DNA from 3 places in the Nocardia arthritidis genome. Region 1 is predicted to be linked to each of the others. Evidence: riboswitches for the same ligand, from Rfam matches in the RefSeq annotation. Region 1 holds a riboswitch; each other region holds the start of a gene.
What was found. Region 1 has a riboswitch for magnesium ahead of F5544_RS39465 (hypothetical protein). Riboswitches for the same ligand answer to the same signal wherever they lie in the genome.
Positions count from the first base shown of each region.

Region 2: it holds a riboswitch for magnesium, as region 1 does, so the genes downstream of both, F5544_RS21215 (MgtC/SapB family protein) here and F5544_RS39465 (hypothetical protein) in region 1, are expected to answer to the same signal.
Region 3: it holds a riboswitch for magnesium, as region 1 does, so the genes downstream of both, F5544_RS14770 (FAD-dependent monooxygenase) here and F5544_RS39465 (hypothetical protein) in region 1, are expected to answer to the same signal.

Region 1 covers NZ_CP046172.1:8,700,345-8,706,454, reverse strand. Annotated here, with positions in the region: gene F5544_RS39470 (hypothetical protein) at 295-987, shown strand; M-box (ykoK) riboswitch at 1,121-1,292, shown strand; gene F5544_RS39465 (hypothetical protein) at 1,606-1,836, shown strand; gene F5544_RS39460 (NRAMP family divalent metal transporter) at 1,927-3,681, shown strand; gene F5544_RS39455 (hypothetical protein) at 3,903-4,577, shown strand; gene F5544_RS39450 (endonuclease/exonuclease/phosphatase family protein) at 4,586-5,509, opposite strand; gene F5544_RS39445 (glycoside hydrolase) at 5,510-6,110, opposite strand, start outside.
Region 2 covers NZ_CP046172.1:4,698,009-4,704,118, reverse strand. Annotated here, with positions in the region: gene F5544_RS21235 (decarboxylase) at 1-1,077, shown strand, start outside; gene F5544_RS21230 (pyridoxal-phosphate dependent enzyme) at 1,074-2,405, shown strand; gene F5544_RS21225 (hypothetical protein) at 2,530-2,940, shown strand; gene F5544_RS21220 (TetR/AcrR family transcriptional regulator) at 3,010-3,654, shown strand; M-box (ykoK) riboswitch at 3,686-3,854, shown strand; gene F5544_RS21215 (MgtC/SapB family protein) at 4,095-4,814, shown strand; gene F5544_RS21210 (ABC transporter permease) at 4,811-6,110, shown strand, end outside.
Region 3 covers NZ_CP046172.1:3,305,615-3,311,724, forward strand. Annotated here, with positions in the region: gene F5544_RS14735 (GNAT family N-acetyltransferase) at 1-29, shown strand, start outside; gene F5544_RS14740 (NUDIX domain-containing protein) at 99-626, opposite strand; gene F5544_RS14745 (hypothetical protein) at 691-957, opposite strand; gene F5544_RS14750 (hypothetical protein) at 954-1,133, opposite strand; gene F5544_RS14755 (NUDIX hydrolase) at 1,183-1,746, opposite strand; gene F5544_RS14760 (TetR/AcrR family transcriptional regulator) at 1,787-2,401, opposite strand; gene F5544_RS14765 (cytochrome P450) at 2,526-3,767, shown strand; M-box (ykoK) riboswitch at 3,838-4,009, shown strand; gene F5544_RS14770 (FAD-dependent monooxygenase) at 4,231-5,433, shown strand.

The DNA.
Region 1 (6,110 bases):
GCGTGCGCCCTGCTCGCGCCCCCGTGCGCCCGGCCTCGAGGAGGTGAGGAAAGGCCCGATGCCCATAGGCGACCATCCGTATCCGAGTCCCGGTCTTTCCGGGCCTCGTCGTGTCTCGATTCTCGTCACACGACCATGAACGCTTTCGTAATCCGCGGCCCGCGCCATATCGCGACCGCGTAATTCGTGCTGCCCGAATTATTCGGGCAGAAATCGGATTCAAAAATCCGCCCGCCATGGTTTTGTCATGCCCGAAAACGGTATGAATACCACCCGAGCTCCAAAGGTTTTTCGATGAGGAAGTTCAGCAGCTACGCGGCAGGCGCCGCGGTCGCGCTCGGCGCGCTCAACATCACCACTCCCGAGTCGACAGCGGTTCCGCCGCAACAGAATTCGTCCACCGAGGCGCCCGGCATCCACTGGACCGCGAACGTCGTCGACAAATCCATCGTGGTCAAGACCGACGCGGGCACCCTGTTCGCCAAGGACGGCCAGTTCGACGTGCTCGACGCCGACGGCCACGTGGCCGCGGGTATGCCGCTGAGCTACCGGCTGGACGACAAGGTCTTCCCGATCGCCGCCGAGATCGACGGCCACACCGCGATCCTGACCCCCGGCACCGATCCGGCAACCGCGACCCAGGCCCCGAGCCCGGCGCTGAAGCCGATCGATGCGCAGGCCGATTTCGATGCCGCGCTGAGCGCGGCCGGAACGCAATTCGGCCTGGCCACCGGCGTCGGCAGCCTGGTCGGCACCATCATCGGCGGCGGCGTCGGCTGTGTCGCGGGCGCGGTGGTCGGCGCGGTGCTGATGCCGCCGATCTTCCTGCCCGGCGCGGTCGGCGGCTGCCTCGCGGGCATCGTCGCCGGTGTCGCGCTCGGCGCGGCGGCGGGCACGATCGTGCTCGGCGTTCCGGTCGGCATCGCGTCGGCGATCCAATTCTTCCAGCGGCTCAACACCCCGCCCGCGGCGCCGGCGCAATCCTGAGCAATTCGGTCCGGTTGCGTCCCCAGTTGCGCAACCGGACCGAAAAAGATTGTGTCGCAACGACCTAGCCATAACCGAAGAACCGACCGGCACTGATTTGACTTTCGATCAGTCTGGGTGCAACATTTTCAGGTCAGCACCTCGCTAGGCGAGGCTCCTGTACGAACAAAGGCCACTGGTCCCACGACGTCGAGAGACGCCCAGGGCTAGGACAGATCGTCCCGGATTAAGGCGCGATCCAAAGTGGCTTCCCTGCCAGGGGGATACGTCGTACAGTGCCGAAGCTCTGACGAGAGGGGTGCCTACCTCGTCGTTTCAGGCGTGGGTATCCCTTACCGCGTGGTCTGATGCCATGAGTAAGCGACGCTCGCGTGCGTCTCGGCAGCAAGGAGGTGGGGGACGTTATGAAGTCCGGCGATAGTCCGTATCCGAGTCCGGTTCGAAAACCCCTATCGATACCAGCTCGCCGCGGCCTGATTACCGCCTGAAACCTGAAACCACCCATCGACCTACGAAGCGAATTCCGCTTTGGTGAGGGGGTCGGTGCTTTGGTGTCCGGGTTATTTTGCGGTGCCCGAAAAAGGTTGTGGTGACTGACTTTCCTGTCAGGAGTTCGCCATGGCGATCCTTGTTTTTCCGCGTCACATTTCCCTGTTCTCGATGCTGGGCGAGTCGGTTCGCAAGAACCGCGCCCGGCCCGGCCTGACCGTGCTTTCGGTACTGGGTGAGTCGGCCCGCAAGCAGCGTGCCCGGCGCACCCTCACCCCGCAGGAGCAGGCGAACCTGCGCGTCAGCCGGGGCCGCAATGCGATCTTCACCGCCTCGCTCGGCGGCCACACCACCTACTGATACGCATTTCGACGACGGCGTCGAACGGATCACTGAAGTCTCACCACTGCTGTTGTGCAGCAATGATTTTCAGGAAGCGAGGGAATGGCGATGGCCTTCTTCTCGAATGGCGGCAGCCGCCGCGACAACACCGCGACGGTAGCCGTTGCCCCCGCCAACGGCGCTCCGGCAGCACTGGATTCGGCACATGTCGGCGATATCGTCGGCGCCCTCGGCACCATCAAACAGCACGATACGGCGGAGGGCCGCAGCCGCTGGCAGCGGTTCCGCATGCTGCTCGCCGTCATCGGCCCCGGCCTCATCGTCATGGTCGGCGACAACGACGCCGGTGGCGTCGCGACCTACGCGCAGGCCGGGCAGAACTACGGTATGGCGCTGATTTGGACACTGGCGCTGTTGATTCCGGTGCTGTACGTCAACCAGGAAATGGTGGTCCGGCTCGGCGCGGTCGCGGGTGTCGGCCACGCCCGATTGATCTTCGCCCGGTTCGGCAAGTTCTGGGGTGCGTTCAGCGTCGGCGATCTGTTCATCGTCAACGCGCTGACCATCGTCACCGAATTCATCGGCGTCTCCATGGCATTGAACTACTTCGGTCTGCCCAAGGCGATTTCGGTTCCGCTGGCGGCGGTGCTGCTGTTCGCCGTGGTGGCCGGTGGTTCGTTCCGGCGTTGGGAGCGTTTCCTTTTCGCGCTCATCGCGATCAACATCGTGATGTTCCCGCTGGCGTTCATGGTGCATCCGAGCGTCTCGGAGACCGCGAAAGGCGTTGTGCCGTCGTTCCCCGGCGGGTTGAACTCGACGCTGCTGCTGTTGATCGTCGCCATCGTCGGCACCACCGTCGCGCCGTGGCAGCTGTTCTTCCAGCAGTCCAACATCGTCGACAAGCGGATCACCCCGCGCTGGATCAAGTACGAGCGCATCGACCTGTGGGTCGGCATCGTCGTCGTGATGATGGGCGCGGTCGCGATCATGGCCGCCGCGGCCTTCGGGCTGGCGGGCACCGACGCGATCGGCAACTTCACTGATGCGGGCGCGGTGGCGCAGGCGCTGCACGACCACAAGGGCCAGACCGTCGGCGCGCTGTTCGCGATCCTGCTGCTGGACGCCTCGCTGATCGGTGCGAACGCGGTCGGCCTCGCCACCACGTACACGCTGGGCGACACCCTCGGCAGGCGGCATTCGCTGCACTGGAAGATCAGTGAGGCCCCGGTGTTCTACGCCGGATACGCCCTGCTGCTCGCCGTCGCCGCCGCCGTCTCGTTCAGCCCGGACAATGTGCTGGGCCTGCTCACCCAGGGCGTGCAGGCGCTGGCCGGTGTGCTGCTGCCGTCGGCGACGGTATTCCTGGTGCTGCTGTGCAACGACAAGGCGGTGCTCGGTCCGTGGGTGAACACCACGCGGCAGAACATCGTCGCGGGCATCATCGTGTGGTCGCTGGTGCTGCTTTCGCTCGCGCTGACCGCGGCCACCTTCTTCCCCGATCTGTCGACGGCCACCCTGGAGATCGGATTCGGCGTCGGCGCGCTGATCGGCCTGCTCGGCGGCGGGGTGATCGCGCTGGCCAAAAACCGGGCAGACCGCAGGGATGCCGAGCGAACGGCGAAGGAACTCGGCAACCTCGATCCCGATCAGGTCGAGGAACTCGAGGATGTGCGGCTGAGCCGGGCCGAGCGCAAGGCCATCCTGGAGGCCGACCGCGATGCCTGGCGCACCCCGGCACTGGACACGCTGACGCGTCCGGCGTTCTCCTCGCTGCGCATGGCGGGCATGATCGCGCTGCGCGGGTACCTCGCCGTCGCGGTGGTGCTGGTCGCGGTCAAGGTCGTGCAGTCCATCGCAGGCTGAGAATGATTGCGGCGGTGTGGGATTCGGACCACACCGCCGCAATCGGGTGCCGCGTGCGGCTGCCCTCCGCCGCGGCATGGACCGAGTCGACGTTCGATACCCGATACATCGGTGCGCGCGGGCTGGTTATTACCCGGTGATCCGGGCCGCCGCATATCCGTTCGTGATACGGTTCGCCGCGGCGGCGAGTCGGATGCCCGCCGTGATCGAGGGGAGGGCCCGTGGCCGACCGTGTTGAGCCGGGAACCCATTCCGCGGACATTACGCCGGCGACCAAGCCGATGCCCGCGCTGTCGCTGGAGCCGCCGGGTAACGAGCGAGCCCGAGGCGGCCGGGCATTGGGTGTCGGGCTCCTCGCCGCAATCGTCGTCGTTCTCACCATCGCGCTGATTTCCGCTGTGACACTGCTGTTTTCGGTACAGCAGGATCGAAACCACCTCTCCGCCGAACGGGATCGGCTGGAAGCCGAACTCATCACCCTGAAATCCGATCGCGCCGGGAGGGACGCCGGGACAGCAGAATTCGAGAAGGTCGAACAGCTCGCCACCGGCTACGCGGTGGGCGCGGCGGCCGTCGACTACCAGGACATCGACGGGTGGGTCGCCCGGCTGAAGGCGAACACCACCGCGCAGCTGGCGAGCAAATTCGATACCACCGCAATACAACTGCGCGACATCGTCGTGCCGCTGCGGTGGAAATCCACCGCCACCGCGATCTCGTCGAAGGTGATCTCGGTAGTGGGCGGGACATATAAGGTCAACGTCTTCCTGAACGTCCACACGACCAATGCCCAGAGCCCCGGCGGCAACGAATCGACCGTCACCTACACGGTCACCCTCGATCGCGCGCTCGGCTGGAAGGTCACCGATGTGGGCGGGCTCGATCTGCCGAAATAGCCACTGCTTCAACGGCAGATGACCGCTGTCACGGCCCGATGATCGGGGCCGGGCGTCTCGAATGTGCTTGCGGCGGTGGCCTGTAGACCGCGGACCAGGATGTGATCCGGGCGGGCGATCGGAAATCCAGCGGGCCAGGTGAAACCGGGTCCGGTGCCCGCCCGACGTTGGACATCGAAATAGCCCGGCGCGAAACCAGGCCAGTTGCGGTCGGTGTCTGTGGTATTGAAATCGCCCAGCACGACGACATTTTCGGCACGGTCGGCGGTCAGCTCGGCAGAGAGGGTGTGCAGGCCGCGATCCCGGTCGGCGGTGGCGCCGGGCCGCGCCGACGGCAGGTGGACGACGTATACCGCGATCGTGCCGAATGGGGTTTGCACCAGCGCCCGCAATCCGCGCCGCCAACCCGCGCCGACATCCGCCGGGCCCGATCGTCCCAGCGGATAGCGGCTCCACAGTTCGACCGTGCCCTCGGCGTGGTGGTAGGGGTACGCGTCGGCCAGAATGGCGATGCCCGCCCGATCTGCTGACGTAACCTCCTGCAAGGCAACGAGATCCGCGCCGGTCGCGACCAATGCGCGGGCGGTGTCCGCCGGTTGCCGGTTGCCCGCGTACAGATTCTGGGTGACAACCCGTAACCGCTTGTCGCCCACTGTCATCGGATGCGACGCCCACCATGCTCCGAAGAGGTGTGCCCACACCAGCAGTGGAACCAGCGTCGCGGCGACGCCGAACGGAGCGCGCAGCCCGAGCGCCGCAACCGCGAGCACCGGGATCAGGAGTCCGAGCCACGGGGCGACGGTATCGAGCACGATGCCGAGGCCCATGAGGTCGGGCACCTCGCGGTGGCCGATCAGTGCGACGGTGAGAAGTGCCGCACCACAGGTGAATACGATATCCATCCGGCGCGGACGAAGCAGGGCGGCGATCATCTACTGTCCCGGGCAGAGCCTGCGCGGCGCGGCGTCACCGGACAATTTCGCGTCGACGCATCCCGCGGGCAGCCCACCGTAGGGCTGTGCGCCGAAGTTCGCGGTGACCGTGAGGGCATTGTCGCCGAAAACGGTGCGCTGGACCAGGCGGTCGTCGGTGAGCCAATCGAATTTCGTCATCGGCAGGGTGCCCGCCGCCTCGTGCAGCGGCGCGAAAAAGCCTTGCAGCCGGGCGATCTCGGGGCCGTGCTCGGTGATGGTCGCGCGGTCGAGCACGAGGTTGAGCGGGGTGTTGTTCAGCATCGCGGTGAGCGCCCGCATCGTCCGCTGTCGCGGCAGCTTGTAATAGGAGAGCTCCCAGCGGTCGACGTTGACGATCGAATCATGTAATGCCGTCTCGTACAGCGGAATTCGATAAGCGGGGTCGAACATCGCCTTCGCGATATCGGCGGGGAGATCCACCGGCTGGAAGAACGCCTTCGGTGCGCGCTCGGGCGCCCACGCACCCCACACCCGCCGGTCGCGCTGTAGCGGCCACAGCTTATCGGTGACCGGGGTCTGCGCGCCGTGGTCGAATGCCAATTCCGGTGCCGCCCAGGCT
Region 2 (6,110 bases), 4.0 Mb from region 1:
GTGAGCCGGTTCGGCGTGCCGGTCGCGCATCTGGACCGCGCATTCGATCTGCTTTCGGCGCATCGCCGCCGAATCAACTTCCTCGGCTTCGCCTTTCATATCGATTCCGGTGAGCAGGCCGAGCGGATCCGCGCGCTGGAGACCTGCCTGGAACTGGTCGAGGAGGCGTACGGGCACGGGTTGGCGCCATCGGTGCTCGATATCGGCGGCGGGCTACGCCAGGTGTTCACCGCCGACGGCGCCCGCTTCGACGGCTACGTGCACGCGCTGCGCGAATCGCTGCTCGGCCGCGGCGAGCGAATGAGCTGGGGCGACAACACCTTCGGCTATCACATCGACGGTGGCGTCGTTCGCGGCACGCCGGTGTTCCACAAGTACGCCAATACCGTCCCGGCCAACAGGATGCTGGAGGAGTTGCTCACCGCGCCGCTGGAGCGGCACGGGGGACGCACCGTCGCCCAGGTGGCCGCGGACAACATGCTGGAGATCTGGCTGGAGCCGGGTAAGTCGCTGGTCGATCATGCCGGGCTGACGGTGGCGCGGGTGGAGTGCACCAAGGAGCTCCCCGATGGCAGCGTGCTCGTCAACGTCGACCTCAGCCGGGATGCGGTGACCCCGGCCGACCAGGAGGTGATGGTGGATCCGCTGGTGCTGACCCGCGGCGCGCATGTGCCGGTGGTCGCGGGCCGTGACGGCGTTCGGCCCGCACAGGCGGGCGACACCTACCCCGCCCTGCGCCCGGTGCCCGAAACCCGTTCCGTCGGTGTGTATTTCGCGGGCCGCCTGTGCCTGGAGCGCGACCTGATCACCAATCACAAGGTCTGGCTGCCGGAATGCCCGAGTCCCGGTGATGTGGTGGTGTTCCCGAATACCGCCGCCTACCACATGGATTTGTCGGCGGCGACCGCGTCCATGCATCCGGTCCCGCTGAAACTCGCTGTCGCGCACCGTGCGGGCAGCTTCCAGGTATACCGCGATTACGATTACGAGCCGCTGATTCCGGTCGGCGTCCCGCCACCGCGCCGGCTGCCACCGCGGCGCCCGCCGCTGCCCCGCCGACCCACCGAGGCACCGTGACGCGCTACGACGACATCACCGATCTGATCGGCAACACTCCCCTGCTGCACCTGGATCCGGGCGTGCATCAGCTCGACGGCGTGCGGCTCTACGCGAAACTGGAGTCGCACAACCCCTTCGGCTCGGTCAAGGACCGGGTGGCCTGGGGCATGATCCGGGACGAGATCGAGGCGATCCGGGCCTGCGGACAGACGCTGATCGAGGCGTCCAGCGGCAATACCGCAAAGGCGCTGCGCATCCTCGGCGCCATGTACGGGATCCGGCTGCGCGCGGTGACCAACCGGATCAAGGTGGCCGAGGTACGCGATCTGTTACAGCTGTTCGGCACCGAAATCGTCGAACTGCCAGGGCTTTCCGAATGCCCCGACCCGACGACGCCCAATGACGTGTATTCGGTGATCGAGGCGACGATGGCGAAGGAGCCGGGCGCGTACCATCATCCGTCGCAGTACACCAACGAGAAGAATGTCGAGGCGCACTATCACGGCACCGGCCGCGAGATCCACGAGGATCTGTCCGCCGACGGCATCACCAGGGTCGACTATTTGATCGGCGGTCTCGGCACCACCGGGTCCACCCGCGGCGCCGCCACCTACCTGCGCAAGCACAATCCCGAATTGCGCACCGTCGCGGTGGTTTCCGAGCGGGCCGACTTCATACCCGGCATCCGGACGGAGAACGAGATGTGGGAGGTCGGGCTTTTCCAGCCCGATTTCTACGACCGGATCGTCACGGTGGAGGCGGGCCGCGCCATCGACGCGACGCTCGCGCTCGCCACCGGCTACGGCGTCCTGGCCGGGCCCACCAGCGGCGCCAGCTATGCCGCCGCATTGGATTACCTTGGCGCACTGGATCTTTCGGGACGCTCCGCCGACGATCCGGTGGTCGCGGTATTCATCGTGTGCGACCGGCTGGAACCGTACCTGTCCTATATCAAGAAGCGCAGGCCGGAACTGTTCGGCCGGGCCGACCGCCGCGCGGTGCCCACCACCGCGGAACTGGCCGCGACACCGGCACTTTCGCCCGTCGAACTGGCCGAGCTGGACCGCATCGGCAGGCCGACGATCGTGGACACCCGCGGCGCCATGGCCTACCGGATCGCGCATGTGCCCGGCGCGGTGAACATCCGCGACGATCAGCTCGACGAAATGTTCGTCCAGGGCATCCCGTTCCCGAAATCGCGGCCGGTGGTCTTCGTCTGCCCGGTGGGCGAGCTCTCGACGCGCTACGCCGCACTGGCCCGGCGGGCGGGATACGACGCGGCCAGCCTGTCCGGCGGCGTCGTCGCCTGGCGCGACGCCGGTTTGCCGATGGAGAGCGGGACATGAGTCGACGGGTACGGGAAATGTCATTCCGCGCGTGTCCCGGCCACGGCTCGCGCAGACTGGCGCACTAGCGCAGGATGTCATGCGCGGGTATTCGCTCCATCGGACTCGAAAGAGATGATGCACCATGCTGCTTCCGTCGAAGAAGACCGTCGCCGCCACCCTGACCACCGTCGGCGCTGTCGGCGCCGCGCTGGTGTGTACCGCACCCGCCGCGCCCGCCGCCGTCACCTCGATCACCATCACCCCCGGGATGAGCTTCGGCAGCTCGTCGCAGTACGGCACCGGCTGCAGCTACACCGCCACCGCCAACGCGACACCGGGTGACGTCATCGGATTCTTCGACCCCACCGGCAGTTTCGACCCGTCCGGCTGGGTCACCGTCTCCGACTCCGGTTCGGTCACCGCCACCTGGCGGCCCGCCGTCCCCGGCAACCACACCCTCTACGCGGTCCGCAGCACCGGCGAATACGTGCAGACCAGCGTGGCCGTCGGCACCGGCATCAACCTCGGCCCCGCCTGCGTGGTGCCGTCCTGACGAGAGGTTCGGTCGGCGCGCCAGGCCCTGTCTCGAAGTCCGGTCGATACAGGGCCTTAATGTAGGCGAGTGCAGACAGGTCAGGATTCAGCCGACGGGGGTCCCCGCATCTGGGGTGGGACCACGCTCACCGAGCGCAGGGAGGCCCGCCGGGCCGCGCTGCTGGAGGCCGCGCTCGACCTGATCGGGGAATCCGGCGCGAGCGGGGTCACCATGCGCGCGGTCTGCCGCAGATCCAACCTGACCGACCGCTATTTCTACGAGAGCTTCGCCAGCCGCGACGAACTGCTCGACGTGCTGTACCGGCAGGTCGCCGACGAGTTCCTGGCGCCGATGACGGCCTTCGCGGCCACCGACGATCCGGCGCGGGACCGGCAGCTCTCGGAGATCCTGGTCGACAAGGTGCTGGCCGACCCGCGCAAATCCCGACTGTTCCTGGTCGAGCCCTATTCCAGCACCGGGCTCGGGCAGACGACCATCGCGGTGATGCCGGTATTCACCCGGTTGATGCAGGACCACCTGTTCGCGCACATCCAGGATCCGGTGCGGCGCAGGCTGGCCGCGGTCACCATGGCAAGCGGCAATGCCGGCATGTTCTCGGCCTGGCTGAACGGCTCGCTGCGGGCGAGCCGGGATCAGATCGTCGACCACTACGTCGCGACGCTCACCATCTATCGCGCTCTGTACCAGGACCAGGCCCCCGATTTGCCATGACACGCGGCGGGGTGTTTACTCGCTGACGCAAGGTGCTCATCGTTCGCTGAGGCTCCTGCACGGATACAGGCCAGCGACCCCGAACGTCGAGAGACGCCCCGGGTCAGGACAGGTCTCCCCGGCCTAAGGGGTGACTCCGATTGGCTCCCATCCCCGGGTTCACGCCGTGCAGTGCCAAAGGTCTTACGAGGAAGCCGTCAAGCGTTCGTCGAGATTTCCCGTTCCTCGGATACGGTAGGCGCACGCGACCACCATGATCGACAAGCGCGCGGCACGATCGGAAGTTTTTGAGGAGGTGAGCCGGATGACCGGCGGTGATAGTCCCAGATCCCTGTTTGCCAACAATTCACCTGGCGACACCTTCGTAGCTCGCGACGGGGCGCATACCCGCCCGTAATCTGCTGTTTCGACGGTGCGCACATCATTCGGGAGAAAGCGTCATGTCAACAGTCGAAATGGTGCTGCGGCTGCTCACCGGCGTCGGCCTCGGTACCGCGATCGGTTTCGAACGCCAGTACCGCGCCCGCGGTGCCGGACTGCGTACCAATGCCCTGGTGGCCGCCGGCGCCACCCTGTTCGTGTTGTTGTCCGCCAACGGTTTCCAGGGCAACGATGCGGACCCCACCCGGGTGGCCGCCCAAATCGTCTCCGGCATCGGCTTTCTCGGCGCCGGTGTGATCATCCGCGACGGGCTCAACGTGCGCGGGCTGAATACCGCTGCCACACTGTGGTGTTCGGCCGCGGTCGGCGCGTTGGCCGGTGCGGGCATGTACAGCACCGCGCTCGCGGGCACCGTCGCGGTGGTCGCGGTGAATATCGCGCTGCGGGCCGCGGGCCGGGCCGTCGACCGCAATCCGGTATCCACCGAGGAGCAGGCCGCCAGCTATGTATTCGTCGCGGTGACCAACGACGACAACGAGGCACATGTGCGCGCATTGCTGGTACAGGCGTTGACCCGCACCGATTTCCGCCTGGTCTCGGTGTCGAGCGCGAATACCGATAAACCCGGCCGGGTGGAGGTGCGCGCCGAACTGGTCGGCGATCAGCGCGACGACCGGCAGATGGAATCCGCGGTGAGCAGGCTCAGCCTGGAACCGTCGGTGACCAGCGTCGGCTGGCACACCTCGGTGAACGAGAAGGCGGGCGGGTCCCAGGCATGACGCTGCTGCGCTCCTACCCCTCCCGCGACGCGCTCGACCGCCCGCGCGCCAGGATCGCCGATGCCGTGGTGTTCACCGGCGCCGCGGTGCTCGTCTATGTGATCGTGCGACTGTCCGCGGGCGCCGCCGTGCCGTTCGACGCGAACACCGCTCCCGCAACGGTTTCCACCGATATCTCGGAGCTGCCCTACTATGCGGCGCGCTCGCTGCTGCGGATGTTCGCGGCGCTCGCGCTCTCGATCGTATTCACCTTCGTCTACGCGACGGCCGCCGCCCGGCTGCGGCGGGCGCGGCTGATCATGTTGCCCGCCTTGGACATTCTGCAGTCGGTGCCGGTGCTCGGCTTCCTGTCCATCACCGTCTCCGGGTTCATCGCGCTGTTCCCCGGATCGCAGCTGGGCCTGGAATGCGCGTCGATCTTCGCGATCTTCACCGCGCAGGCGTGGAATATGACCTTCGCCTTCTACTACAGTCTCATCGCCCAGCCGCGCGAACTCGACGAGGCCGCGCGCAACCTGAGATTGTCGCGCTGGCAACGATTCTGGCGGGTGGACGCGCCGAGCGGGATGATCCCGCTGGTTTGGAACGGCATGATGAGCTTCGGCGGCGGCTGGTTCTTCCTCGTCGCCTCCGAGGCGATCAGCGTGAACAACAATAATTTCGCGCTGCCCGGCATCGGCTCCTTCGTGGCGACGGCCAGCGCCGACAAGGATCTCGGCAAGGTGTTCATCGCGATCGGCGTGATGATCGTCATGGTCGTCGGGGTGAACTTCTTCTTCTGGCGCCCGCTCACCGCATGGGCCGAGCGGTTCCGGGTCGAGGAGTCGGAGGCGGCCGAGGCGCCGCGCAGCCTGGTGCTGAACCTGTTGCGCCGCTCCACCATTCCGACGCTGCTCGGCCGGGTGCTCGGCCCGGTCGTCGCGCCGGTGGACCGGGTGATGAGCGTCTTCGGGCTGGCCGAACATCCGCTGCGCACCTCACCGGCGCGCCGCAGGGCGGGCGATATGGTCTTCGCGGCGGTGATCGCGGCCGGAATCGTCTGGGGCGCATACCGGGTCGTCACCTATATCGCGTCGACCGCGGGCTTCGGCGAGGTGCTGCACGCCTTCGGGCTCGGCTTCATCACCCTGCTGCGGGTGGTGGTGCTGCTGATCTTCGCGACCGCGGTCTGGGTGCCGATCGGCGTTTGGATCGGGTTGAACCCCAAGGTGTCCCGGCTCGCGCAGCCCGTGGTTCAGGTGCTGGCCAGCTTCCCGGCCAACTTCCTGTTCCCACTCGTCGCGGCCGTTCTGGTGT
Region 3 (6,110 bases), 4.6 Mb from region 1:
CGGAATTCGAGATGATGCTGGAGTTCTGAGCCGAGCTCGGGAGGATGTGGATTCGGCCGCGCTGACCGACGCCGATGCTCGGCGCGCCGCGGATCGGTTCAGTCGCCGCGGCGTTCGTGCAGCAGCAGGAGGGTGTAGGCGGCGACGGTGTGCGAGTCGGTGATTTCGCCGCTGGTCAGCATCGCCTCGACCGTCTCCCGCAGGAACCAGGCCGAGCGCATGTCCTGTTCGGAGTGTTCGCGTTCGGGTGCGCCGTCGGTGAGGTCGGTGGCTAGATAGATCCAGCCGCGCTGGCTGCTCATACTCGGCGCGCTGTCCACCGTGCCCAGGTGGATGAGGCGCCCGGCGCGCAACCCCGTCTCCTCGCGCAATTCGATGTGTGCCGCGGTGACCGGGTCGTCGGCGGGGCAGGAACCCGCCGGGAACTCCCAGCGCCGCAGCCCGAGCGGATATCTGAACTGTTCGACGAGATGAAACATGTTGTTCCGCAACGGGATGATCATGGCGAAGTCGGGGAGATCGACCACGCCGTATATCCCGGTCGAATCGTCGGCCCGGCGCACCACGTCCTCGCGCACCGAAATCCACGGATTCGAGTACATCGTCTGCGATCCGAGCGTCTCCATGGCTCGATACTGTCGGAGATCGCGCTGGTGCGGCGGCTCGTGCTGGATTCGCTGGTTGTGCGGCTCATGACTGATCGTCTGGTGGCTGGAGCAGGATTCGTTCGGTGGTCGCGGCGACGAAACTCAGCGCGTCGAGCGGTTCCAGATAGGGGAGTTGGGTGGGTAATTCCACTGCGCCGAACATCGCTCCCGGATAGAGCGCGAGATGATCGGGCAGGTACAGCCCCTCGAATCCGCACCGCTCGGCATGCCGTGCGACCGCGATGAGCCGGTCCGGATCCACGCCGTGGAACGGCGAACTATAGCTGATGGCGAAACGCATGTCGCTCAATGGAATTCACATTTCGGCGGCGCGGCGCGCAGCCGGGCGAGCAGTTGTTCGCGCAGTGCGGCGAGCTGGTCCATGGTCGCGTCGACCTGCCGAGCGGCGCGCTCGCACCAGGCCGTGCTGTTCGTAATACCGCAGGTGCGGGTGCCGATCCGCTCGGCCAGTTCGCCGATGAGCATGCGACCTCCTTCGATGCGTCGGCCGCAACGGTAAACGTTGTCACCGGCGTCAAGGCAAGATCGCGGCCTCCAGTTTGCCTAGGAAACGCCCGAAATGCGGATCGGATTCCGGGACGGCGAACCGGTCGATATCCCACCACCGGCCGTCGCCGAACTCTCTTGGATCCAGCCGATATTCGCGGGTGCGGTCGCCGCGGACGACGTACCAGAGGCTCACGTCCTCGTGCCCGGCGTCGATTCCGATCGTGGTGGTGATCGTCAGGAACAGCGGTGCGGTGCCGACGACGCCGAAATCGGGCTCGATGCCCAACTCCTCCAATGTCTCCCGGCGTGCGGCCGCGAGCGGATGTTCGCCGGGCTCGACATGGCCGCCGGTCGGCAGCCACAGCCCGGCCAGTCGATGCAGGCCGAGCAGTACGGCACGGCCGTCCGGGTCGACGAGCACCGCGTAGGTGACCAGATGTCGCGGTGGCGTCGCGGGTTTCGCGCGGCGGAAGACATCATCGGTCGCGTCCAGCCAGCGCAGCGTTTGGGCGATGTGTTCGCATTCGAGCGCGTCGAACGGTTCGATCCCCCGCACGATTTCGGCGATGACTGCGGTGGCAGGATGCATGGCGGGACTGTAACGCCGCCCACCGACAGGAAACTCGAGGTCAGCGCCGGTCGAAGTGGGTGCGCACCAGGTCGGTGTAGTAGGCGATGACACGCGCGGGCGGGAACTCGCCGGGTTCCGCGAGAGTGAGGCGTCCGGCGTTCCAGACGAGCGCGTCGATGGCGCGGGCGGTCATCGCGACGTCGAGGTCGGTGGTCGCGGCGCGGACGAAATCCTCCAGCGCGGTGACGAGTTCGCGTCGCCAGTGCTCCATCCGGCGGCGGAAGTACGGTGTCGCGCTGTCCACCAGTACGAAGGCGGCTCGCCAGCGGTCCGGGGCCTCGGTGACCGCGCGCAGGAACCCCGCCAGGTAGCGCAGTACGTCGGCGGCGGGGTCGCCGGTCGGGCGCAGCGGCACGATATCGGAAAGTTGTTGGCGGGCAAGTTGTTCCTCCCGCTCGAGCGAGCTGCGCAGTAGGTCGTCGGTGTCGGTGAACTGGCTGTACACCACCGGCCTGGTGACACCGGCCGAGCGCGCCACCGCATCCATCGAGACCTTGTGGATGCCCTGTTCGACGATGATCCGCAGCGCCGCGTCGAGTAGTTGGGCGCGCCGCTGCTCGGGGGCCATGCGCGGCGCGTAGGTGCGATTGCGCCGGGTCGCCGGTTCGGTCATCGCTGCTTCTCTGTTCTGTGTGGGGGCTGGAAAGTCATTTCGGGGCTCTTGACAGCGGGTGGCTCAGTCCAGGATGCTACAGGGACTGTAGCTACAGTAGATGTAGCATTTGTGGAGGACCGTGATGACCACGACGGACGAGCCGATCGGTATCGCCGACTACCTGAGCCTCATCGACCCGGCCAACCGGCCCGATCCGTACCCGTTGCTAGCGCGGATGCGTGCGGCCGGACCGTTCCGGCTCGGCTCCGCGCCCGTCGTCGTCTTTCCCGGGTACGCGGACTGCGCGACGGTGCTGCGGCATCCGGATGCCCGCGTCGACCGCAGGCTCAGCGCCTTCGAACTGTCGCAGTTCCCGGACCCCCGCACCGGCGACGACGAACGTGGGCCCGCATTCCTGTTCCGCGATCCGCCCGACCACACCCGGCTGCGGCGGCTGGTCGCGAAGGCGTTCACCCCGCGCGTCGTACAGACCATGGAACCCAGGATCACGGCGCTGGTGGACGGCATACTCGATCGGGTCTCCGGAACCGAATTCGACGTCGTCGCCGAGCTGGCCTATCCGCTGCCGGTCACCGTCATCTGCGAATTGCTCGGTGTCCCACTGGAAGGCGAGGCGCGGCTGGGTCGCTGGTCGGCGCTCATGTCGCGCAAACTGGATCCGACATCGCGCTCCACCGCCGAATTCGCCGCCGATCCCGCGGCCGTCGACCAGGCGAGCGACGAATTGTATGAATATTTCGAGGAATTGACGGTTCGCAGGCGCGCGGACCCCGGGCCGGACCTGCTGTCCGAACTCATCGCCGCCGAGGAGGCGGGCGACAAGCTCAGCCACGACGAATTGATAAGCACCTGTGGGCTTTTGCTCATCGCCGGGCACGAGACGACGGTCAACCTGATCGGCAATGCGGTGCTCGCGCTGCTGCGCAACCCCGAACAACTCGCCGCGCTGCGCGCCGACCCGGCTCTCGCCGCCGCCGTGGTGGAGGAGACGCTGCGCTACGACCCGCCGGTACAGCTCGCCCCGCGAATCGCCGCCGCGGACCTGCGGATCGGCGATTTCCCGGTGCGCCGCGGCGAGGTCATGATCATGCTGCTCGCCGCCGCACAGCGCGATCCGCGGCTGAATCCGGACCCGGACCGCTTCGACCCGCGGCGTGACATCCGGCACCTGGCCTTCGGTGCGGGGGCACACTTCTGCCTCGGGGCGCCGCTCGCGCGATTGGAGGCGCGAGTCGCGTTGACGCGCTTCGCATTACGGGTTCGCGAACCACGCCTGCTGCTGGACCCGCCGCCCTACCGCGACCATGTCACCCTGCGCGGTCCGGCCGCGCTGCCCGTCGGTTTCACTGAGATCGCACCCTGAGCGCGAAAATTCCTTCGCGACAGGAAGAATCGCTTGACTTCACCGGCGAGTGCGGGTCAGTATTTTCAGGTCAGCACCTCGCTAGGCGAGGCTCCTGTACGAACACAGGCCACTGATCCGACGACGTCGAGAGACGCCCAGGGTCAGGACAGATCTCCCCGGATTAAGGGGTTATCCGAAGTGGCTTCCCCGGCAACGGGATACGTCGTGCAGTGCCGAAGCTCTGACGAGAGGGGTGCCAGCCCGTCTTTCGGGTTCCCCTTTGTGCCTTCATAGTGATCAGCGCGGCGAGGAGGTGGGGGACGACATGATGTCCGGCGATAGTCCGTATCCCAGTCCGGTTCTGACATATACATTCCCAGCTCGCTGCGACACTCCGATCGCCTGACGAACGTCGGCGCGGTACCTCTTGCCGTGCCTGGAAACTGTTGCAGTGTGCGGGTTTTCGCAAAGGAAGTGCGATATGCGAATCCTCGTCTCCGGTGCCAGCATCGCCGGACCCGTCCTGTCCTACTGGCTCACGCGGTACGGATTCACCGTAACCGTCGTCGAAAAGGCGCCGACACTGCGCAAAACCGGTGGTCACGCGGTCGACCTGTTCCGGCCGTCCGTGGAGATCTCCGAACAAATGGGTGTGCTGCCGCGAATCATGGAGCACGCCACCGGAACCGACTACCTCACCGTGCACACGGGTAGCCGCCGGGTGCGATTGGACCAAGCCAAGCTCGCCCGGGCCGCCTCCGATCGGCATGTGGAGATCATGCGCGACGATCTCAGCGAAATCTATTACGACGCAACACGAAACGATGTGGAGTATCGGTTCGGCGATTCCATCACCGCGATCACCGCGGACGGCCGCGTCAGCTTCGAGCACAGCGAACCGCGGGAATTCGATCTCGTCGTCGGCGCCGACGGGCTGCGCTCGAATGTCCGGCGGCTGGTCTTCGGGCAGGTGCCGGAACGGTTTCTGGGCGGCTACCTCGCGGTGGCCTCGGCGCCGCGCGAACTCGCGGTGCCCGGCGAATTCAACGCGCGGTTGGCGGTCGGCCGAGTCGCGGGGATCTACACCGCCCAATGCCTGACCGACTCCCGGATCCTCTTCCTGTTCCGGCCGGAACAGGAACTCGATTACGACCACCGCGATATCGATCAGCAGAAGCGGTTGGTGCGCAAGGCATTCGCCGGCTCGGCGCCCGAGGTCGACCGGTGGCTGGCGGTGCTCGACGATACGCCCGCCTTCTATTTCGACTCCATCACCCAGCTTCGGCTCGACCGCTGGTCCCGGGATCGGGTCACGCTGGTCGGCGACGCCGCCTACTGCCCCGGCCCGGCGGTCGGTGGCAGCACCAGCCTGGCGATCGTCGGCGCCTACACCTTGGCCGGGGAACTCGCCGCGGCCGGTGGCGACCACACCGTCGCGCTGCCCGCCTACGAGGCGGTGATGGCGGAATCGGTCCGGCGTAGCCGGATATTCGCCGCGCGGGCGGCCGCGACGATCGTGCCCACCTCCCGCCTCGGCATGTGGGCACTCATCCAAGCCGGACGACTGGGCACGGCCCTGCCCACCGGGTTGGCTCGCGCCGCAACGAAACTCGGCGCCCGCGGCCTGCGGTTTTACGACTCGATGCCGGTCAAGGATTACGACACTCCGCTCGCGTCGGTCTAGCGGCGGGATCTCTGGGTACGCGAGAACTGACCGGCGGGAGATGGTCAGGAGGTGATGATTGTGATGTCACCGATGTTTATGCAGTTGATGGACATGTTGCGAGACTGGTGGAACATGATGTTCCCCGATATGCCCATGTAGTGACACCGATCGATCAGCCGGACAGCGCAGCCTCGGCCCGCCGCTGTCCGGCTGTATTTTTTTGGGATGGGGCCCGAGGTGTGCGGTGTGGGGTCCGGTATGTGATGTGCGGCGGGACATGCGATGTGGGGCCGGGCATGCGGTGTGCGGCGGGCGTGTGATGTGGGGCCGGGCATGCGATGTGGGGCCGGGCATGCGGTGTGCGGCGGGCGTGTGATGTGGGGCCGGGCGTGCGGTGTGCGGCGGGCGTGTGATGTGGGGCCGGGCGTGCGGTGTGGGGATCGGCGTGTGGTGTGCGGCCTGGGTATGTGGGTGTGTGGCGGGGCGTGTGGTGTGCGGCCGAGCATGCGGTGTGCAGCGGGGCCATGTGGTGTGTGGTCCGGCATGTGATGTGGGGCGGGGCATGTGATGTGCGGGCCGGGTGTGTGGTGTGGGGCGGGGTGTGTGGTGTGGGGCGTGTGGCGTGTGGTGTGGGGCCCGGTATGCGGTGTGGGGCTGGGCGTGCGATCTACGGCCGAGGCAGTGGGGCGGATCAT